Regions from separate parts of the Mesorhizobium sp. M6A.T.Ce.TU.002.03.1.1 genome, predicted to be linked through region 3. Evidence: riboswitches for the same ligand, from Rfam matches in the RefSeq annotation. Region 3 holds a riboswitch; each other region holds the start of a gene.
The links. Region 3 has a riboswitch for thiamine pyrophosphate ahead of thiB (thiamine ABC transporter substrate binding subunit). Riboswitches for the same ligand answer to the same signal wherever they lie in the genome.

Region 1: another riboswitch for thiamine pyrophosphate. It lies ahead of EOC93_RS03065 (ABC transporter permease); the one in region 3 lies ahead of thiB (thiamine ABC transporter substrate binding subunit).
Region 2: another riboswitch for thiamine pyrophosphate. It lies ahead of thiC (phosphomethylpyrimidine synthase ThiC); the one in region 3 lies ahead of thiB (thiamine ABC transporter substrate binding subunit).
Region 4: another riboswitch for thiamine pyrophosphate. It lies ahead of EOC93_RS20610 (YkoF family thiamine/hydroxymethylpyrimidine-binding protein); the one in region 3 lies ahead of thiB (thiamine ABC transporter substrate binding subunit).

What each region holds. Positions count from the first base shown of each region.
Region 1 is NZ_RZTI01000005.1:55,346-60,355, forward strand. It holds gene EOC93_RS03050 (hypothetical protein) at 1-14, opposite strand, end outside; gene EOC93_RS03055 (superoxide dismutase family protein) at 212-721, opposite strand; gene EOC93_RS03060 (sulfite exporter TauE/SafE family protein) at 880-1,656, opposite strand; TPP riboswitch at 1,943-2,055, shown strand; gene EOC93_RS03065 (ABC transporter permease) at 2,185-2,985, shown strand; gene EOC93_RS03070 (ABC transporter ATP-binding protein) at 2,982-3,740, shown strand; gene EOC93_RS03075 (ABC transporter substrate-binding protein) at 3,737-4,750, shown strand; gene EOC93_RS03080 (LLM class flavin-dependent oxidoreductase) at 4,747-5,010, shown strand, end outside.
Region 2 is NZ_RZTI01000004.1:78,731-83,740, forward strand. It holds gene thiS (sulfur carrier protein ThiS) at 1-164, opposite strand, end outside; gene thiO (glycine oxidase ThiO) at 133-1,134, opposite strand; gene thiC (phosphomethylpyrimidine synthase ThiC) at 1,131-2,966, opposite strand; TPP riboswitch at 3,070-3,186, opposite strand; partial or broken gene EOC93_RS02635 (aspartate 1-decarboxylase) at 3,304-3,561, opposite strand; gene EOC93_RS02640 (hypothetical protein) at 4,175-4,438, opposite strand.
Region 3 is NZ_RZTI01000111.1:7,299-12,308, reverse strand. It holds gene EOC93_RS25525 (ABC-F family ATP-binding cassette domain-containing protein) at 1-653, opposite strand, end outside; gene EOC93_RS25520 (thiamine diphosphokinase) at 655-1,299, opposite strand; TPP riboswitch at 1,402-1,516, shown strand; gene thiB (thiamine ABC transporter substrate binding subunit) at 1,560-2,573, shown strand; gene thiP (thiamine/thiamine pyrophosphate ABC transporter permease) at 2,807-4,426, shown strand; gene thiQ (thiamine ABC transporter ATP-binding protein) at 4,423-5,010, shown strand, end outside.
Region 4 is NZ_RZTI01000073.1:5,608-10,617, forward strand. It holds gene EOC93_RS20600 (FAD-dependent oxidoreductase) at 1-234, opposite strand, end outside; gene EOC93_RS35400 (hypothetical protein) at 237-362, opposite strand; gene EOC93_RS20605 (aspartate aminotransferase family protein) at 497-1,867, shown strand; TPP riboswitch at 2,225-2,336, shown strand; gene EOC93_RS20610 (YkoF family thiamine/hydroxymethylpyrimidine-binding protein) at 2,327-2,935, shown strand; gene EOC93_RS20615 (alcohol dehydrogenase family protein) at 2,945-4,054, opposite strand; gene EOC93_RS20620 (aspartate aminotransferase family protein) at 4,063-5,010, opposite strand, start outside.

The DNA.
Region 1 (5,010 bases), on a different contig from region 3:
GAGGTTTCGTTCATGCAATCATCCAGCAGTCGCGAAAATAAAGGCCAATTTCGGCGCGATGGCTGTCGTCAATTCCTCGGCAGGCGCACGAGCTTATCGTCTGGTTTGTCCTCATGCCAGAGGCTCCGACCATGTACCACTACTTGGCCGCCGAGGCTGAAGGGCCGGTCAGATCATATGTCGGACGGATCTCTACTCATCGCTGGGTTTCTCATTCGATCACGGCGCAGGCCTGACGATTTCCGGCATCACCGGCAGGCTGGCTTTTATAGTCGTCCTGTCCGCCGTGGATCATCAATGCCTTGCCTCGTATTGCCGTTTCTCCACCGTCCAGTTTGACCATGCTGTTGAAAGCCTGGGCACGCAAAACGCCGTCGGCGCCGACCCGCTGATTTGGCATGTCGCCCGCGTGCGGGCCTTTTCCAGTGAGATATCCATGTTCGGCATTCGTCGGATTGAAGTGCCCACCTGCCGAGTCATGGCCGGTCTGATGGTCGCACTTTCCGGTTTCATGAACATGGAACGCGACCCATTCACCCGCCGGCAGTCCTGTTACGTCCAACGCTATCAGCACACCCTGCGCCGTCTCGGTCAGCGTGGCCGTTCCGTTCTTCTCGCCAGCCATGTTGACGAATTCGGCTTTCGCGGTCGCGGTGTCCTGAGCCGCTGCAGGCATCGCGACCGCCAGCGCCAATCCTGTTGTTGCAAGCAATTTTTTCATCCACTCAGCCTCCGGTTGTCCAAGGACCCCAAACAACAACGGGGCCTCTTCGTTCCATTTGGGAATGGAGTTTGTCTCCGGCGCGGCCGCCAGAGAAGCGGGGGTGATGCGTAGAACTCGATAGTCTCCGTGTCATGGAGTGAAGTTTCACGACGTGATTACACCAATTCGAAGAGTTCCGCGGTTTGCCAACCTGCCAGCAGCATGATGACAACGCCAACGAGTCTGAGAAGCGTCTTTTCTGCGATTGACTTCACTACCAATCCGGCCATCGGCGCTGCGACTACGCCGCCAACGATCAAGCCGGCAACGGAGAGTAGATTTTCCGTTAGCTCTCCTGCCTCCTCCCAATGGCCCGTTAGTAACGCAAACAAGAAGGTCAGAGACACCGACAACGTGATGAGGAACTCGCTGGCATTGACCGTGCCAATAACGTAGCGGGGCGTGCCGCCAAAACCGAGAAGGCCCGTCGTTACGATGGGTCCCCATCCGCCGCCCCCTGCGGCATCGAGAAATCCACCACCAAGTCCAAGAGGAGGTACCACGCCTGCAGGGACCGGATTGCTTGGGATCCGCCGGAATGAACGGAACAGGAGCCAAGCTCCGACAAGCGCAAGGTATGTGGTCACATATGGTTTCATGATGGCTCCCTCGAACGAGGTGAGAACAAAAGCGCCGAGAACGCCGCCGAGCACGCCAAATGGCATCAGCCGCCAGAAAAGCTTCCAGTCAATGTTGCGGTGATAGAGGTGAGCCGAACCTGAGGCTGCGGTGGTAAACAGTTCAGCTGCGTGAACTGACGCCGAAGCGTGTGCAGGAGACACGCCAAACCCCAGTAGGGTTGTCGAGGAAACCACGCCGTAGGCCATGCCGAGAGCCCCGTCCACAGCTTGGGCTACAAACCCCACAATCGCAAAAAGAATGAATTCTTGCATTTGACTCTCCGATAAGGCGCGGGGTCACAATTGGCGATAGAGAAACCCGCTGCCTACAACGTATGCAATTATATCTTCACGCTTCCACAATTCATCAAACGCGTGGCATCGATAATGGTGACGACGAACGGAAAACGATCCGCTCGACCGACGCCTTTCCCAATCCCGACAGGATGCCGGTTTCTGTTTTGCTCAAATGTCCCTGCTGGAACCGCAACCTCCTCTGACGTGAGGTTTCACTGGCCGGACGCAGGCTTGCAGCTCCACCCTTTATCTGTTTAATTGCCGCCATCCACAGGGGTGCTCCGTATCGTCGGGGCTGAGAGATGGGCTGCAAGCCCGTAAACCCTAGAGCTGATCTGGATAATACCAGCGGAGCGAGGCGGGCGATGTTTTCTGGCGCACAGATTTTTCTTTTTCCGATGTCCGGCGATTTCGTGGGCCCGCTCGAGGGCCATGTCACGATCGACCTCACGGTCTCGGCCAACAGCCCGACCCCGCGCTGATCTTTCGCGCCGGAGGTCTCGCATGTCCCAGTCTTTCTCCGCCGCGCCGCGAATCGCAGCCTTGTTCGCCAAGGTCGGACCGGCCTTGCTATCGGTCGGCACGCTGGTTCTGGCTTGGGAGCTCTATGCGCGCATCTCGGGCATCTCGCCCACCACGCTGCCCGCGCCGTCACGAGTCCTCGCCCAGGCCATCCAGCAGCGCCAGGCGCTGTTCGACAACACCGTGCCGACGATCAGCGCCACATTGGCGGGTTTCGCGTGCTCATTGGCCGTTGCCTTCATCCTTTCGGTGCTGATCGACTTCTTCAAGCCGCTGCGCCGCGCCCTGTTCCCGGTGTTCATTATCAGTCAGACCCTGCCGCTGGTGGCGATCGCCCCGCTGGTCGTTCTTTGGTTCGGCTTCGGGCTGACGCCGAAGACCATGCTGGTCGCGCTCGTGACTTTCTTTCCCATGCTGGTCGCGCTGGTGCAGGGTTATGAATCGACGGATCGGGATATCTCGGCGCTTCTGAGTTCGATGGGCGCTTCCCGCATGCGCATTTTCCTGCTGGCCCGCCTGCCCTCCTCGCTGCCCTATTTCTTCGCCGGACTGCGCATCTCGATCACCTATGCCGTGGTCGGCGCCATCTTCGCGGAATATGCCGGCGCGGCCAAAGGGCTCGGCATCTACATGCTCAACGCCAAGAACAATTTCCGGCCCGATCTCGTGCTCGCGGCCGTGCTGGTCAGCGCCTTGCTCACGCTGGCCCTGTTTGCCGCCACTGTGCTGATCCAGCGCGCCGCCATGCCATGGGAGCGGCTCGATGCCGTGCGAAAATCATGAGCAGGCGGCTGGAATTGCGCCAAGTCAGCAAAAGTATTGGCGATGTCGACGTGCTTGCCAGCATCACCCTGCATGTCGAGCCGGGCGAATTCGTTTCAATCCTCGGCCCCTCCGGAGCCGGCAAATCCACGATCTTCAGGTTGCTGACGGGCAGTCTCGAAGGCCACGACGGCGGCATCGACTTCGACGGGCGGCCACTGGCCGACGCGCGCCGACCGTTTGCCTTCATGCCGCAGCACGATGCCCTGATGCCCTGGCGCACAGTTATCGACAACACCGCGCTCGGCCTGGAAGTGCAAGGCATGTCCCGCAGGGCGGCGCGCGGCAAGGTGGCGCCGCTCTTCGGCGAATTCGGCCTTGCGGGCTTCGAGCATAAGTATCCCGCACAGCTCTCGGGCGGAATGCGCCAGCGCTCCGCGCTGTTGCGTACCGTCGTGCAGGACCGCGCCATGCTGTTGCTCGACGAACCGTTCGGCGCACTCGACGCCCTCACGCGCACCGGCATGCAGCGCTGGATTCAGACGATGTGGGACCGACACCGCTGGACCGTCCTGTTGATCACCCACGATGTCCGTGAGGCGGTCTTCCTGTCCGATCGCATCTACGTGCTGAGTGGCCGCCCGGCCCGCGTGCTGCGCGAAGTGGCCATACCTCTTCCGCGCCCGCGCAAGGATCTTGCCTCGCCGGAAGCCAGCGCCATCGAAGCCGACATCCTCGATACCCTTCTCGATCCACAGCTCGCCCAAAGGACATGACCATGCTTTCAAGACGCCTCTTCATCGCTGCCGCATTGATCACCGGGCTCGGACCCGTCACATCCGTCTCCGCCCAGCAGACTGTCACCGTCGCACTCGACTGGACGCCGAACACAAACCATGTCGGGCTCTATGTCGCCCAGGCGAAAGGCTTCTACACCGAGGCCGGGCTCGACGTGCAGATCCTGCCCTACACCGACACTGCGGCCGGTACGCTGATCGCCAACCACGTGGCCGATTTCGGTATACTGGGATCCATAGGATTGTTCACCCAACGCACGGCCGGCGCCGACCTCGTCGCCACCTACGCCATCATGCAGACGGAAACCGGCAGGCTGGTGTTCAATGCCGACCGCGCCGATATAAAGTCCCCCAGGGACCTGGACGGCCTGACCTATGGCGGTTTCGGCAGTGCCTGGGAGAATGCGCTGATCGGCACCATCATCCGCCATGACGGCGGCGAGGGCAAATTCGAAACGGTGACGCTGGGCACCTCCGCCTATGAGGCCTTGGCCAATGGCGCAGTCGATTTTACGCTCGAAGTCTACACTTGGGAGGGGATCAAAGCGGAACTTGACGGCAAGGCCCAGCGCGCCTTCCGCTACGCGGATTTCGGCGTGCCCGACCAACACACCAATTTCATTGGCTCGAGCCGAGCCTACCTGGAAAAGAACAAGGACACGGCAACCGCGTTCATCGCCGCGACCAGGCGCGGCTACGCCTTCGCCGTCGAACATCCGCAAGAAGCGGCTAACATGCTGATCGCTGCAAACAGCGACGTGCTGACCGACCGTCCGCTGATCGAGGCATCACTGAAGGCGCTGGTCGATGGCCACTACCTGCAAAGCCCCACCGGCACGATCGGCACGATCGATCCCGCAAAGATGGGGGCTATCGGCGACTATCTGTTCAAGGCCGGAGCCCTGCGCGACGGCGATGGGAACCCGGTCAGCGAACGACCCGATTTCGCGGCCTATTACAGCAACGCCTATCTGGCCGGCGAAAAATGAGCCCGCCGCGGCGCATGCATCTCAATGCCGTGATCTTCGGCCTCGGCAGTCACGAGGCCGGCTGGCGCATGCCCGAAAGCAACCCGCTAGCCTCGACCAGCCTCGACTATTGGGTCGATATCGCTCGCCGCGCAGAGGCTGCCGATTTCGACGCTTTGTTCCTCGGCGACGTGCTGGCCTTGCAGAGCGGCGCTGATCGGCATCTTTCCGACGCCATGGATCCGCTGGTCATCCTGTCGGCGCTCGCTGCCGTCACCAGC
Region 2 (5,010 bases), on a different contig from region 3:
CGGTCGCCGTCGCTCAACTGGAACTCCGCCCGGTTGGCTTTGTGCACCAGGTCGCTGTTGACGGCCGTCGCCAGCCAATCGCCCTCATAGTCGAGCGCGGCAAGCAGTTCGGCCAGCGTGGTGGCGGCCACCTCATGCGCTTCGCCGTTGACCATCAATTTCATGAGCAAGCTCCTTGGTTCCGTCTTGATTGAAAACCAGGTCGGCAGCCTGGCGCGCCATGGCTGGGGCGAGGAGAAAGCCGTGACGATAGAGCCCGTTGATGGCTATGATCTCGCCGTTCGTTTCTACGCGCGGCAGGTTGTCGGGAAAGGCTGGACGGACGCCGACACCGGTTTCAACGATCTCGGCCTCGCCAAAGGCCGGATGGAGGGCGTAGGCGGCACCCAGCAGCTCCATCATCGATCGCGCCGTGACCGGTCCGACGGACTGGCTTTCAATCATCGTCGCGCCGATCATGAAACGGTGGTCGGTGCGTGGCACCACGTAGAGCGGAAAGCGCGGATGAAGCAGCCTGACTGGGCGCGACAGCGAGACATCAGGCGTATTCAGGATCAGCATCTCGCCGCGAACGCCGCGCAGTCGGCCATCGCCCGCGGCCATTCCCGTGCATTCGATCTGGCGATCGAAACCGGCACCAGCCGAAGCGTCGGCGCCGAAGTGGAACTCGACGCCCATCGCCGCCAGCCCATCATGAAGTGCTGCCATCGCCTGACGCGGGTCGAGATGGGCTTCGTCGGGGAAGAGCAGTCCGCGGCGGAAGCGGCCGGCGAGGTCGGGCTCGAGCAACACGATTTCATCCTCATCGACACGCCGATGACCCGAGGTGCGGCTGGCGAACCGGTCGAGTTCGCCCGCATCGCGCGGTGCGGCCACGAGCAGCGTGCCGGCCCGTGTGACCTGGCCTGGCGTCGCCGCATCCCACCAGTCGGCGGCATCGCGTCCGAGATCGAGCACCGGCTGCTCGGCGCTTTCGCACTCGCACCACGGCGCCAGCATGCCGCCGGCGAACCACGATGCATTGCCGCCGATGCCGTGCCGGATCTCGGCGACTGTGACCGTCGCGCCTCGGATGGCGAGTTCGAAGGCCGCGGCAAGGCCGGCAACGCCGGCCCCTTTGACCAGCACCCTCATGACGGTTCCGGCGCCTCTGGCATGAGCGGTACGCCGGCCTCGTCCGCTGGCATGTAGAGATCGCCACCTTCGCGATATTTTGCCGCCATGGCCGCCATGCCCTCTTTCTGGGCCTCGGCACGGATGTCGTGGGAGATGCGCATGGAGCAGAATTTCGGCCCGCACATCGAGCAGAAATGCGCCACTTTGTGCGCTTCCTTGGGCAAGGTCTGGTCGTGGAAGGAGCGTGCTGTTTCGGGGTCGAGCGACAGGTTGAACTGGTCCTCCCAGCGGAACTCGAAGCGCGCGCGGGAAAGGGCATTGTCCCTGACTTTCGCCGCCGGATGCCCCTTCGCCAGATCGGCCGCATGGGCGGCTATCTTGTAGGTGATGACGCCTACCTTGACGTCGTTGCGGTCGGGAAGGCCGAGATGCTCCTTCGGCGTGACGTAGCAAAGCATTGCGGTGCCGAACCAGCCTATCATGGCGGCGCCGATCCCTGAGGTGATGTGGTCATAGCCAGGCGCGATATCGGTCGTCAGCGGTCCAAGCGTATAGAACGGCGCCTCTCCGCAGACGGCGAGCTGCTTGTCCATGTTCTCCTTGATCTTGTGCATCGGCACGTGGCCCGGGCCTTCGATCATCACCTGGCAGTCCTTCGCCCAGGCGACCTGCGTCAGCTCGCCGAGCGTTTCCAATTCGGCGAATTGCGCTGCGTCATTGGCGTCGGCGATCGAGCCTGGACGAAGCCCGTCGCCGAGTGAAAAGGACACATCATAGGCGCGGCAGATGTCGCAGATTTCCGCGAAATGCTCGTAGAGGAAGCTCTCCCGGTGATGGTGCAGGCACCATTTGGCCATGATCGATCCGCCGCGCGAGACGATGCCCGTGACCCGGTCTACGGTCAGCGGGATGTAGTGCAGCCGCACGCCGGCGTGGATGGTGAAATAGTCGACACCCTGTTCGGCCTGCTCGATCAGCGTGTCGCGGTAGACCTCCCAAGTCAGGTCCTCGGCAATGCCGTTGACCTTTTCGAGAGCCTGGTAGAGCGGCACCGTGCCGATCGGCACCGGCGAATTGCGCACGATCCATTCGCGGATGTTGCGGATATTGCGGCCGGTCGACAGGTCCATCACCGTGTCGGCGCCCCAGCGGATCGCCCAGACCATTTTTTCGACCTCTTCGGCCATTGACGATGTGACAGCGGAGTTACCGATGTTGGCGTTGATCTTGACCAGGAAATTTCGCCCGATGATCATCGGTTCGCTCTCTGGATGATTGATGTTGGCGGGAATGATCGCCCGCCCGCGCGCCACCTCGTCGCGCACGAATTCCGGCGTGACGAAGTCCGGGATCGCCGCGCCGAAGCTCTCACCGTCGCGCTCAAGCTTGCCGCGCACGATCTCGCGTCCAAGGTTCTCGCGGATAGCCACGGACTCCATTTCAGGCGTAATGATGCCGGCGCGCGCATAGGCAAGCTGAGTCACCGCCTTGCCGGCCTTGGCCCTGAGAGGCCGGTTGCGAATGGGGAATTCCGGCGTCAGGCGCTCGCCCGTGACGAATCCATTGTCTTCCGGCCGGACATGGCGGCCGTCATAGGCCTCGACATCGCCGCGAGCCGTGATCCATTCGTGGCGAAGCCGGGCAAGGCCCCTTTCCATGCTGGTTTCGACAGTCGGGTCCGTATAGGGGCCGGACGGATCGTAGACGGTGACGGGTGGCTCGCCGGCAGTCGGATGAACAGAGATTTCGCGCATCGGCACCCTGATCTGGGGGTGGAGGAGGCCGGGCTTGTGGATTTTCCGCGAGGCGGGCAGTGGTCCCGTCGACACGGCGGGGGTGAGGGCATTCATCGTGAGGCTCCTTTGCTCATGCATTGGAGACCCAGTTCTGTGCCGGAAGGATGAAAAGACGCTTCTGTCGACCTGCCGAAACAGGACCTCGGGCATAAACTCCCGCAAAGCGCTTGCACCGTCCCTACGCCAGTATGAACTGGATCAGGTTCAACGGGTCACTGCGCCGCGAAAGCAAGCAGTATCTCAGCCCCTTGCCGGGACTCCCCTGGTGAATGCGTCAGGTTGGACGGGCCGACGCTATCTTGTCAAGCGCATTCGGGCGCCTTCGGCCGGTGGCGATGACCGGCGGCCTGTCAAAACCGGGCGGAGAGCTCGCGCATGCATCGGGGACAAGTCACGCCCCGGAGACCAGGGCTGGAATGGCCAAAGCCTCTTTCGCTTCGTGAAGGATGGAGAAACTGTATCGGCCATGTGCGTCGAGATCCACCGAGTAGCTCAGGCGGTCACGGATGTGGTTATCCTGGTCCAAGGTGACGATTCGCGGCTTCAGCGAGGTGATTTGCACCTCGTCCAGGTAGATGGAGTTGCAGATAATGATCTGGTCGTCGGGCTGGCAGGTGCGGGCGGCCGCTCGATTCAGGATGCAGCATCGGCGGCGTTCCCGATACCAATGATATCTTGCGGGCAACTTATGCAATCACCGGCTTCGTAAAACCCGACGGCGGCGGCCGTGTCCTGGCGCTGAGGATGTGCCGCTGTTCCAGCAGAGAAATCGCATGGGCCGCGGAGTTTTCGCTCTGCGTGGACGAGTTGACGCAATCGTTTAGCTTGCTTGCAGTTCGTACGACCGCCTTTGAAAGCAACTAAGCTATTGCATGCGGCGATCGATCGCTACATATCCGGCCGCCATTATCCGAGTATTGATCCGCCTGCTGTTGGCGTTGCCGTACATGGCAATCCCTGCGGGGTCGTCGGCGGCCGGATCGGCCGTGCCCTCCAGTCTGAATTCCCCTGCCGAAAACTTCCCTGGCTTGGCTATGCATGCGGTAGATGAGATCGCCGCCTACCGCGACCTGGTCGAGGAAGGCATCGACGCGAAGAATATCGCCGCCCAGTTCGGACAGTCTGGTTATCGCCATGCGTCAGCGGCTCAGACTTGCGGTCTCGAGAGCGGCCTTGCGGGTCACCTCCCTTATGATTCAGATGTTGGAAGACGGCTTCTCGTTACCAATAGAAATGGCGACTACGGAACGCGATCGCGGCCATCAGGAAACACCTGTCTTCGGCTCAACCTCGACATGGCGTCCGATCGACCGCAGATATACAGCTATCTCGTCCATGAGATGATCGCGTTCGCCGTAGATTTCAGCAATCCTACGCAGCTGTGGCTCGACGGCCCTCCGTTGCGCCGGCGTCAAATCAGCATCGCCAAAGACGTATCCCAAGTTGCCAATCGCGCAAATGTTGCAGCCGGCGTCCGCAACTGCTTGCACGAATGCGGGAATGTCTTTTTCTTGCATGGTCTTCATGTCGAATCTCTCGTGAATGGCGAGCTCGCGCCCCCATGCTGCCTTTTCAGCGTGTCCTCTGGGCGGCGCAAGCCTTGAGCGTGGTTGTGCCCGGGCAACCTCGACTATCCCGTCTGCCACGCTCTTTAGAGTCGGTGGGGTCTGGTGATCGCAGGCTGGGCCACTCAAAAGCCTGCAAGAAGAAAGTCATGGCGACCATTGCTCAAGATCGCAAGGGTGCGTGCAAGACCTTCCGTTGGCAGTCATGCACGCCCACTCAGAGAGAGTCCGGCCGCGGAAATTCTCCCTTATTCGTAAGAAAGCTCATTGAGCAACTGGGCATTGAGCAACTGGGTCTCACGTCGCGGGTCTCGTGTGCTTCACAGCCGAAAATAGGGTACCGCCGTGGCAATTCTCGAAAAGTGCAGGTTACCTCGTTCAGGACACGGCGGATTGCCTTCCGACGGCACCCTTGCTGCAACGTGCGACCTAACGAGACATATCTCGTTCGCGTTCCCTCGACCTGTCTTCGTATTGCTGCTTGCCCTGCGATTTCAGGCCCTCTGCTAGCTCCTCGGCCGCTCTTTGGCCTG
Region 3 (5,010 bases):
TCGCGCTCTTCTTCTTCCAGCACCGTGTCGCGCCATTCCTCGAAATGGCCAAAGCCCTTGTCCAGGCGGCGGGTCTGGCCGCGGTCGAGCCAGACGGTGGCGCGCGATACGCGCTCGAGAAAGCGGCGGTCGTGCGAGATGACAATCAGCGCCGAAGAGGTGCGGGCAAGCTCCTCCTCCAGCCACTCGATGACCGACAGGTCGAGATGGTTGGTCGGCTCATCGCGGAGGAGAATGTCGGGCTCCGGCGCCATGACACGGGCGAGGGCAGCACGGCGCGCCTCGCCGCCGGACAGGTCGTTCGGCCGTTCCTCGCCGGACAGGCCGAGATGCTCCATCAGATAGGTGGCGCGGTAGGGATCGTCCGCGGGCCCGAGCCCTGCCTCGACATAGGCGCGGACGCTGGCGAAACCATCCATGTCTGGCATTTGCGGCAGGTAGCGCACTGTCGCCGAAGGCTGGCGGAACACCTCGCCGTCCTGCGGCTCGATCAATCCCGCGGCGATCTTGAGCAGCGTCGACTTGCCCGAACCATTGCGGCCGACCAAAGCGATCTTGTCGCCCGCCGACGCTGTCAGTTCCGCCCCGTCGAGCAGCGGCGTGCCACCGAAGGTCAGTTGTATCCCGTCGAGATTGAGAAGTGGCGGCGCCATGTCAGCTTTCAGGTAGGGGGAAAGGATGGGCGAGCAACAGCGCGCGGCCGCTGCCCAGGGCGATTTCGAGCCGGCCCTTGACCTCGTTGGAAATGGTCAGCGACGAGCCGAACGCCACCTCGACATGGTTCAGCGGCCATTTGGCGCCGGAGACGGTCAGGCCGAAAAGGTCGGAGAAGCCGAGGATCGAAAATAGCGTGCCGTCGGCGTAGTCGAAGCCGGCCTTTCCGGGAAGCAAGGGGATGCCTTCCTGTGCGCCGCTGGTCAAAAGCACCTCTATGCCTGCCTCGGCCAGCCGGATGCTGAGCGCGAGGTGCAGGAAGGCGTGGTCGGTGCGCTTGCCGCCGAACGCGCCGGCGAGCAGGAGCCGGGTCGCGCCGCGTTCGAGCGCAGCGGCGATAGCCAGTTCGCCGTCGGTCTTGTCCTTTTCTGCCGGAAACACCTGGCGAGGCACGGCGGCGAGATCATCCGGCAAATCCGCCGGCACCGAATCGAAGTCGCCGACCCAGAGTTCCGGCGTCAGGCCCAGCGTCCGGGCATGGCCGATGCCGGCGTCGGCGGCGATGACACGGGAGCCTTCGACCTGGCGGTCGAGCAGCGGCGTGCGGATAAGATCGCCGCCAAGCAGGATGGTGAATTTGCTCATATGCGTGGCCCTTACCAGCCCTGCTTGCGAAACGGAAGGCCGCGCTCCGGATACCCTGCAAACTTCAGCTTGCGCAGCACTTCGGCCGGGCCTATGTGTCGAAACGCTCTAACGGGGTGCTGGACGCGATCTTCGCGGACCAGCTGAGAGGCAACCATGCCAACCCGCTGAACCTGATCCGGTTTGTACCGGCGGAGGGATTAGACGTTTCGGACAGCCCGACGCCTCAATTCCTTTCAATGCGAACGAATGAGGCGCCGATGCGCACGTTTTTATACTCTCTTGTTTCGGCAATGCTGCTTGCCGCGTCCGTTCTCGCCGGCATCGGGCAGGCATCCGCGCAAGAGAAACTCACCGTCTATACCTATGAGAGCTTCACCGCCGAGTGGGGTCCAGGCCCCGCGGTCAAGAAGGCCTTCGAGGCGGAATGCGGCTGTACTCTCGATTTCGTTGCGGTCGCCGACGGCGTCGCGCTGCTCAACCGTGTCAGACTGGAAGGGGCCGCGACCAAGGCCGACATCGTGCTCGGCCTCGACACCAATCTGACGGCGGAAGCCAAGGCCACCGGCCTGTTTTCGCCGCATGGCCCGGTGTCGGACGTCAAGGTGCCGGGCGGCTGGAGCGACGATATTTTTGTGCCGTTCGACTATGGCTATTTTGCCGTCGTTTACGACACCGAAAAGCTGAAGACCCCGCCGAAAAGCCTGAAGGAATTGGTCGAGGGCAGTGCCGATGAGAAGATCGTCATCCAGGATCCGCGCACCTCGACGCCCGGTCTAGGCCTGCTGTTGTGGGTGAGGTCGGTCTATGGCGACAAGGCGCCGGAAGCCTGGGCCAAGCTCAGGGCAAAGGTGCTCACCGTGACGCCGGGCTGGAGCGAGGCCTATGGCCTGTTCACCAAGGGCGAGGCGCCGATGGTGCTGTCCTATACCACGTCGCCGGCCTATCACATGGTCGCCGAAAACACCGAACGCTATCAGGCGGCGTCCTTCGAGGAGGGCGCGTATCTGCAGATCGAGGTTGCCGGCATCACCACGACTGGTGCGAAGAATCCGCTGGCGGAAAAGTTCCTGGCCTTCATGACCGGGCCGAAATTCCAGGATGTCATCCCCGAGACCAACTGGATGTTTCCTGCCGGCAAGACCGACAAGCCGCTCAACCCAGCCTTCGACAAGCTCGTCAAGCCGACCAAGGCCTTGCTGTTCAGCCCCGAAGAGGTCGCCGCCAACCGCAAGGCCTGGGTCGACGAATGGCTGGCGGTGATGAGCAAATAGCTTCTGATTGACGATGATCACTCTACGGCGCCCCCCTCTGTCCTGCCGGACATCTCCCCCACGAGGGGGGAGATCGGCCATCATGCCGGCTTTCGCCAATCTCCGACATTGCCGGAATGAGCGGAGCGCTGAACCTGCCAATCTCCCGCCTCGTGGGGGAGATGTCCGGCAGGACAGAGGGGGGCGCGAAGGAACGCAATCCTCGCTAAGAATCTCGAATCTGGTGGTCTAGCGTGCAACGCGCGCCATCACCCGACTCCCGCATCAACGCCGGCATTCTCGCGCTGGCGGCAATAGCATTTTTGATTGGCGGGGCGTTTGCCGGTCTTGTCGTGGAGGGCACGAGCGACCCGTCCGGCGCCGCGTCGACCTTCGATCCCTATCTCTTCCGCGTTGTCCGTTTCACGCTGTGGCAGGCACTTCTGTCGACACTGCTTTCCGTCGTGCCGGCACTGTTCGTTGCGCGGGCGCTGTCGCGGCATCCGCGCTTCTTCGGCCGTGGCTTCATCCTGCAGCTCTTCGCCGTGCCGCTGGCGCTGCCGGCCATCGTCGCCGCGCTCGGCATTCTGGCCCTCTATGGCCGTGCCGGCTATTTCGCCGGCCTGCTCAGCGCGATTGGCGGTCAGGGTTGGCCAGGCATATACGGCCTGTCCGGCATCCTCGTCGCCCACGTCTTCTTCAACCTGCCGCTGGCAACGCGGCTGTTCCTTGAAGCGCTGGGGACAGTGCCGGCCGACCAGTGGCGGCTGGCGAGCCAGCTCGGCATGGGCGCCAGACCGGCCTTCCGGCTGATCGAATGGCCGACGCTGCGCGCGGCGCTGCCGGGCGTCGCCGGGCTTGTCTTCATGCTGTGCATCACATCCTTCACCATCGTGCTCACGCTGGGCGGCGGGCCGCGCGCGACGACACTGGAGGTCGCTATCTACCAGGCGCTGCGTTTCGATTTCGATCCTGCCCGCGCGGTGACGCTGACACTGCTGCAGATCGCGCTGACCTTCGTCGTGGTGCTGGTTTTGATGCGGCTCGGCGCCAACACCGTCGGCGATGCCAACCTGTCGGTGGCACCGCGCCGGTATCTTTCGGCAAGCGTCGGCGAGACCGTGCTGAACGCAGCATTGATCGTTCTGGCATTGCTGTTCGTCGCCGGGCCGATGGCGGCCACGGTGGCGTCAGGCCTTGGCGCCGATCTTGGCCGGCTGGCGGGCGAGAGCGCTGTGCGGCAAGCGACGCTGACCAGCGCAGTGCTCGCCTTGCTGGCGGCGCTGCTTTCGGTGGCGCTGTCGCTGTCGCTCGTCATGGCACGACGGGCACTGGCCCTGAAGCGTCGCGTCGGCGCCAAGACGCTGCTCGAGCATGCCACCGATACCGGCGCCGGCTTCGTGCTCGTCGTTCCGCCCATCGTCATCGGCGCCGGCTGGTTTCTGCTCCTGCGTACCGTCAGCGACGTCTTCGCCATCGCCCCTGTCATGGTCGTCACCGTCAACGCGGTGATGGCGATGCCGTTTGCCATCCGCGCTATTCGCCCCGGCTATGATGCGGCGAGCGAACGCCACGAACGGCTCTGTTTGCTGCTTGGCGTTTCGGGCTGGAACCGGTTCCGGCTGATCGACTGGCCGTCGCTGCGGCGGCCGCTCGCCACCGGTTTCGCCTTTGCCATGGCACTGTCGCTCGGCGATCTCGGCGTCATCGCCCTGTTCGGTAGCGACTCCCTGCAGACACTGCCCTATCTCTTGCTGGCGCGCATGGGCAGCTACCGCACGATGGATGCCGCAGGCCTGTCGCTGCTGCTCGGCCTGGTCTGTCTCGCGCTTGTGCTGGCCGCGGACCGGCTGGGGCGGGGAGAAAAGACATGACGCTCAACAGCGCTGAAAACGGCACGGCTGTGCGGCTGGAAAAGGTTTCGTTCAGCCATAGTGAAGCGCCGTTTTTATTCGACGTCGCGTTCGCCGCCTCGAAGATCACTGCGATCATGGGGCCGAGCGGCTCGGGAAAATCGACGCTGCTCAATCTGGTGGCCGGCTTCGAGACGCCGCGGTCGGGCCGCGTGCTGATCAGCGGCGCCGATGTCGGCGCCAAACCGCCTTCGGCGCGGCCCGTGTCAATGGTGTTCCAGGAGAACAATCTCTTCGCCCATCTTTCGGTCGAACGAAATGTCGGCCTTGGCCGCTCGCCGTCGCTCAGGCTGGCTGAGGCCGACCACGTGGCAATCGCGGGGGCACTCAAGCGCGTCGGCCTTGCCGGCAAGGAACAGCGTCTGCCGCGCGAACTCTCCGGCGGCGAGCGGCAGCGTGTCGCACTCGCCCGCGTCCTCGTGCGCGATCGGCCGGTTCTTTTGCTCGATGAGCCGTTCGCCTCGCTCGGGCCGGCCTTGCGTGACGACATGCTCGACCTGGTAGCCGGCGTCCATGCGGAGCGGCGCATGACGGTGCTGTTCGTC
Region 4 (5,010 bases), on a different contig from region 3:
CTCGCAATAACGGTAAAGCTGTTCCCGGCCTGCCACGCAGAGCCGGGCCTTCTGCGATCCGGCCGGATAGTAGATGCCGGCATGGATGACCTCGGAATTGCGCGAACTCGTTCCGGTGCCGATGGCATTCTCGGCCTCGAGGACCAGGGTGTCCATCCCGCGCTGCGCCATCTCTCGCGCGATCGCGAGGCCAATGACGCCGGCGCCGGCGACGATGCAGTCGACGTGGTCCATGATCAGGCCACCTCAGCCTTGTTGTTGTGCCTGCTGGTGAGCCGTTCGGGAATCATGTCTCGGCGATGCGCACAGCCGGCTTGGCGCAGCTTCTCGCGTTCCAAGGCCTCGAAGCTGAAATTCTGCATGTCTTTGTCCATCCGCCAGCCCTTCCGAAAGGGCTTGACACCCTTACAAGAAACAGATGCACCAAACACCATTAATGCCAGAGGCGATGCGCGCCGAACGGCGGCAGGACCCGGCGTGCAGGACAGGACCCATCATGGACGCTCGACCGAATTCTCCCGAAGCTCGCGACATCAGCTATCACATGCACGGCTACACCAATGCCCGCAAGCATGAGGAAGCAGGGCCGCTCGTCATCGAGAAGGGCGACGGCATCTATGTCGAGGATCTGGCCGGCAACCGCTACATCGAGGCGATGGCCGGGCTTTGGAGCGTCGCGGTCGGCTTCTCGGAGAAGCGGCTGGTCGATGCGGCGGTGCGCCAGATGTCCAAGCTGCCTTATTATCACGACTTCGGCTCCAAATCGCATTCGCCGCTGATCGATCTCGCCGAGAAGCTGGTGCAGATGGCGCCGGTGCCGATGAGCAAGGCGTATTTCACCAATTCCGGCTCCGAGGCCAACGACACGGCCATGAAGATGATCTGGTACCGGTCGAATGCGCTCGGCCAGCCGGCACGCAAGAAGATCATCAGCCGCATTCGCGGCTATCACGGCGTCACCATCGCCTCGGCAAGCCTGACCGGCCTGCCCAACAATCACATTTCCTTCGACCTGCCGATCGCCAGTGTGCTGCACACGTCGACGCCGCACCATTGGCGCGAGGCGCTGCCAGGCGAGAGCGAAGAGCAGTTTTCGAGCCGGCTTGCCGACGACTTGGAAAAGCTGATCCTGGCCGAGGGCCCGGAAACCATCGCCGCCTTCTTCGGCGAGCCGATCATGGGCGCCGGCGGCGTCATCGTTCCGCCGGCCGGCTACTGGGAGAAGATACAGGCGGTCCTGTCGAAGTACGACATCCTGATCGTCGCCGACGAGGTCATCTGCGGTTTTGGCCGAACCGGCGAGATGTTCGGTTCGCAGACCTTCGGCATCAGGCCTGACATCATGGTGCTGTCGAAGCAGATCTCTTCTTCCTACCTGCCGATCTCGGCCCTGCTGATCAACGAGAAAATGTTCGAGCCGATTGCCGACGAAAGCAATCGGATCGGCACCTTCGGTCATGGCTTCACCGGCGGCGGCCATCCCGTCGCGGCGGCGGTCGCGCTCGAGAACCTGAAGCTGATCGAGGAGCGCGACCTTGTCGGCAATGCGCGCACGGTCGGCGCGCATATGCAGAAACGGCTGCGCAACCTCGCTTCGCACCCGCTTGTCGGCGAGGTGCGTGGCGTCGGCCTGATCGCGGCGGTCGAACTGGTCGGCGATAAGGTGACCAAGACGCCGTGGGAGACGGCCGGCGCGCTGGGCGGGCTTGTCAACGGCTTCATGCAGCAGAACGGCGTCATCTCGCGCAACATGGGCGACGCGCTGGCCTTCTGCCCGCCGCTGATCATCACCGAGCCCCAGGTCGATCAGATGATCGACGCGTTTGAAAGATCGCTCGAAGCCGCAGTCAAGCAGGTCGGACTATAGGGCTGAACAGCCCACCCGAAGGCAGAGGCTGAATGGGCGTTGGTGATTGGCGAAAGCCGAAGCGGTATCCAATCTCCCCCCTTGCGGGGGAGATGTCCGGTAGGACAGAGGGGGGTGTGAAGGATCGCCAACTTTCGACTTCAGCCTTGCCAACCCGAATCAGCTTGAGGGCGCGGCTGCGATCGATTGACAGGTCGGAGGGAAGCACCCCCCTCTGCCTGCCGGCATCTCCCCCGCAAGGGGGGAGATCGGCAGCTTCGGCGGCGCCGCCAAGCTCGGTAATTGGTCTGAAGCGATTGCTGGGAACGATTGCCCAGGACCATTACTTGAACATCCTTTGCGCAGGTGCTACGTCGCCCATATCGACAGGGGCGCTCCGTATTGCCGGGGCTGAGATGGTGGGTGCAAGCCTTCGGTCCCTCAAGCTGATCTGGGTAATGCCAGCGGAGCGAGGCGACCATGTTTTCAGGTGCACAGATTTCCCTGTATCCGATGTGCGACGATTTTGTCGACGTCATCCTTGGGGCACTTTCGGCGATGGACCCCTATCGACCGAATTTCCGCATCGAGACCGACGACATCTCGACGCTGATCGTCGGCCCGCCGGAACAGCTTTTCCCGGCCATGCGCGACCTCTTCGCATCGGCGGCGGCAAGTGACGTGCATTGCGTGTTGTCGGCGACGGTGTCGCGCGGCTGTCCGGGCGAGCCTGACGATCCGATCTGCACACCGATTTCCGGCAGCAGCCACGAGCTGTCCCTGGCCGAGCGCATCGGCGCGGCGCGGGCGCATGTCGACAGTGCGAAAAAGCTTGGACAGGAGGTCGCCGCGCAGTTCTCGCTCTATCCGCTCGGCGAGGGCCATCACATGGACGAGATCTACGGCTGTATCGACTTCCTCAAGACTTCGGGCGTCTTCGACAGGTCGAAGAATTTCTGCACGAAGCTGAAAGGCGACGCCGGACCGGTGTTCGCGACGCTGTCGGAAGCCTTCCTTCGTTTCGGCGCGCCGCAAGGCCATGTCGCGCTCGATCTCACCGTGTCGGCGAATAGCCCGAGTCCTTGTTAGTGTTGGCTGTCAACGGGTTGCAGCGAAATCCGAAACAGCATCCGGAACGACCACCAGCTTGCCGACAAAGTCCTTGGCAATGAAATCAGCCTGGGCGCGGTGGAAATCGGAGAGCTTGTAGACGCCGCCGACCAGCGGCCGGATCTTCTTGTCTTCGATGTAGCGAACGATACGGCGGAAGTCGTGCCGCGTGCCCTGGCTGGAGCCATGCAGCTGCAACTGCTTGAGATACATGGTGCGCAGATCGAGCTGCACGACCGGGCCGGCAATTGCGCCGGCTGTGGTGTAGCGGCCTTCGGGCCTGAGGATGCGCAGCAGATCGTTGAAGATCGCACCGCCGACCAGGTCGGCCACCACGTCGATCGGCTGGCCGCCGGTCGACTCATTTACCGCAGCCGGCAGGTCAGCCACGCCACGGGTGATCACCGCCTCGGCGCCGATGTCGAGCACGGCCTGTTCCTTGCCCTTGCCGACGACGGCATAGGGGATGGCGCCGCGCGCCCGCGCCAGCTGCACGATGCCGGAGCCGACGCCGCCCGACGCGCCGGTGACCAGCACGCGCTCGCCGGCCTTCAATGCGGCGCGTTCCAGCATCTGCTCGCCGGTGAGATAGGCGCAGCAGAAGGTGGCGAGTTCGACATCGGTCAACTCGGTGCCGACGACATGGGCGTTCTCGGCCGGCACGGTCTGATACTCGGCATAGCCGCCGTCACGGCCGTGGCCCATATAGTCGATGTCGGCGAGTGAATCGTCGTCGCGGTTGTAGATGGAGAAGTCGACCATCACCCGCTCGCCGATACGGTCCGGCGAGACACCATCGCCGACTGAGACGATGTGGCCGACCGTGTCGGTGCCCTGGATGCGCGGGAAGGTCAGCGTGTTGCCCTGACGCCGCCAGGTCGATACGGCGGCAGCATCTTCCTCCGTGCCATAGGCGCCCTGTCGCACCCAGACATCGGTGTTGTTCATGCCGCAAGCGGTGACCTTGATCAGCACTTCGTCAGGGGCGGGCGACGGCACTTTCACGTCGGTGCGGTAGACGAGCTTTTCCGGTCCGCCGTGACCAGTCAGCTGCACGGCGGCCATGGTGGCGGGGAGGGTTTTGGTCATGGCGTTCATGTCAGTTTTCAGATGTTGGCAAACACGCTCTTCACCGCATCCGCCGTCTTCGACACGACGATGTCGGCCTCTTCGCGCGTCAGGCAGAGCGGCGGCGCGAAGCCGAGAATGTCGCCTTGCGGCATGGCGCGGCCGATGACGCCGCTTGCCGCAAGGGCGGTAGCGACCTGCGGCCCGATCTTCTGCGAGGCGTCGAAGAACACGCGGTCGTCCCGGTCGGCGACGAACTCGATTGCCGCCAGCATGCCGTCGCCGCGGACGTCACCGACATGTTTGTGGCCGCCGACGGCTTTCGTCAGTTCGGCGCGGAAATAGGCGCCGGTCTCGCCGGCGTTGGTCACCAGGTCCATCTCGTCGATCAGCTCGAGATTGGCGACGCCGGCGGCAACGCAGATCGGATGCGCCGAATAGGTCCAGCCATGGCCTATGCTGCCGAGCTTGTCGGAACCCTGCACCAGCACCTGCCAGACCTTGTCTGCGACGATGACGCCCGACAGCGGCGCATAGGCCGAGGTCAGGCCCTTGGCGATGGTGATCAGGTCGGGCTTGATGCCGTAGTGGTCGGAGCCGAACATGGTGCCCAGCCGGCCGAAGCCGGTGACCACTTCGTCGGCGACCAGCAGCACATCGTATTTCTTCAGCACCGCCTGGATCTTTTCCCAGTAGAGGACGGGCGGCGGCACGATGCCGCCGGTGCCGAGGATCGGCTCGCCGATGAAGGCGGCGACCGTGTCCGGGCCCTCGGCCAGGATCATCTCTTCGAGCTTGTCGGCGCAGTGTTGGGAAAACTGTTCCTCGCTCATCGAGCGGTCGGCGCGGCGGAAATAGTAGGGCGCCTCGGTGTGCAGGATCGGCGCACGCGGCAGGTCGAAGGCGTTGTGGAACAGGTCGAGCCCGGTCAGCGAACCGGTCATGACGCCGGAGCCATGATAGCCGCGCCAGCGCGAGATGATCTT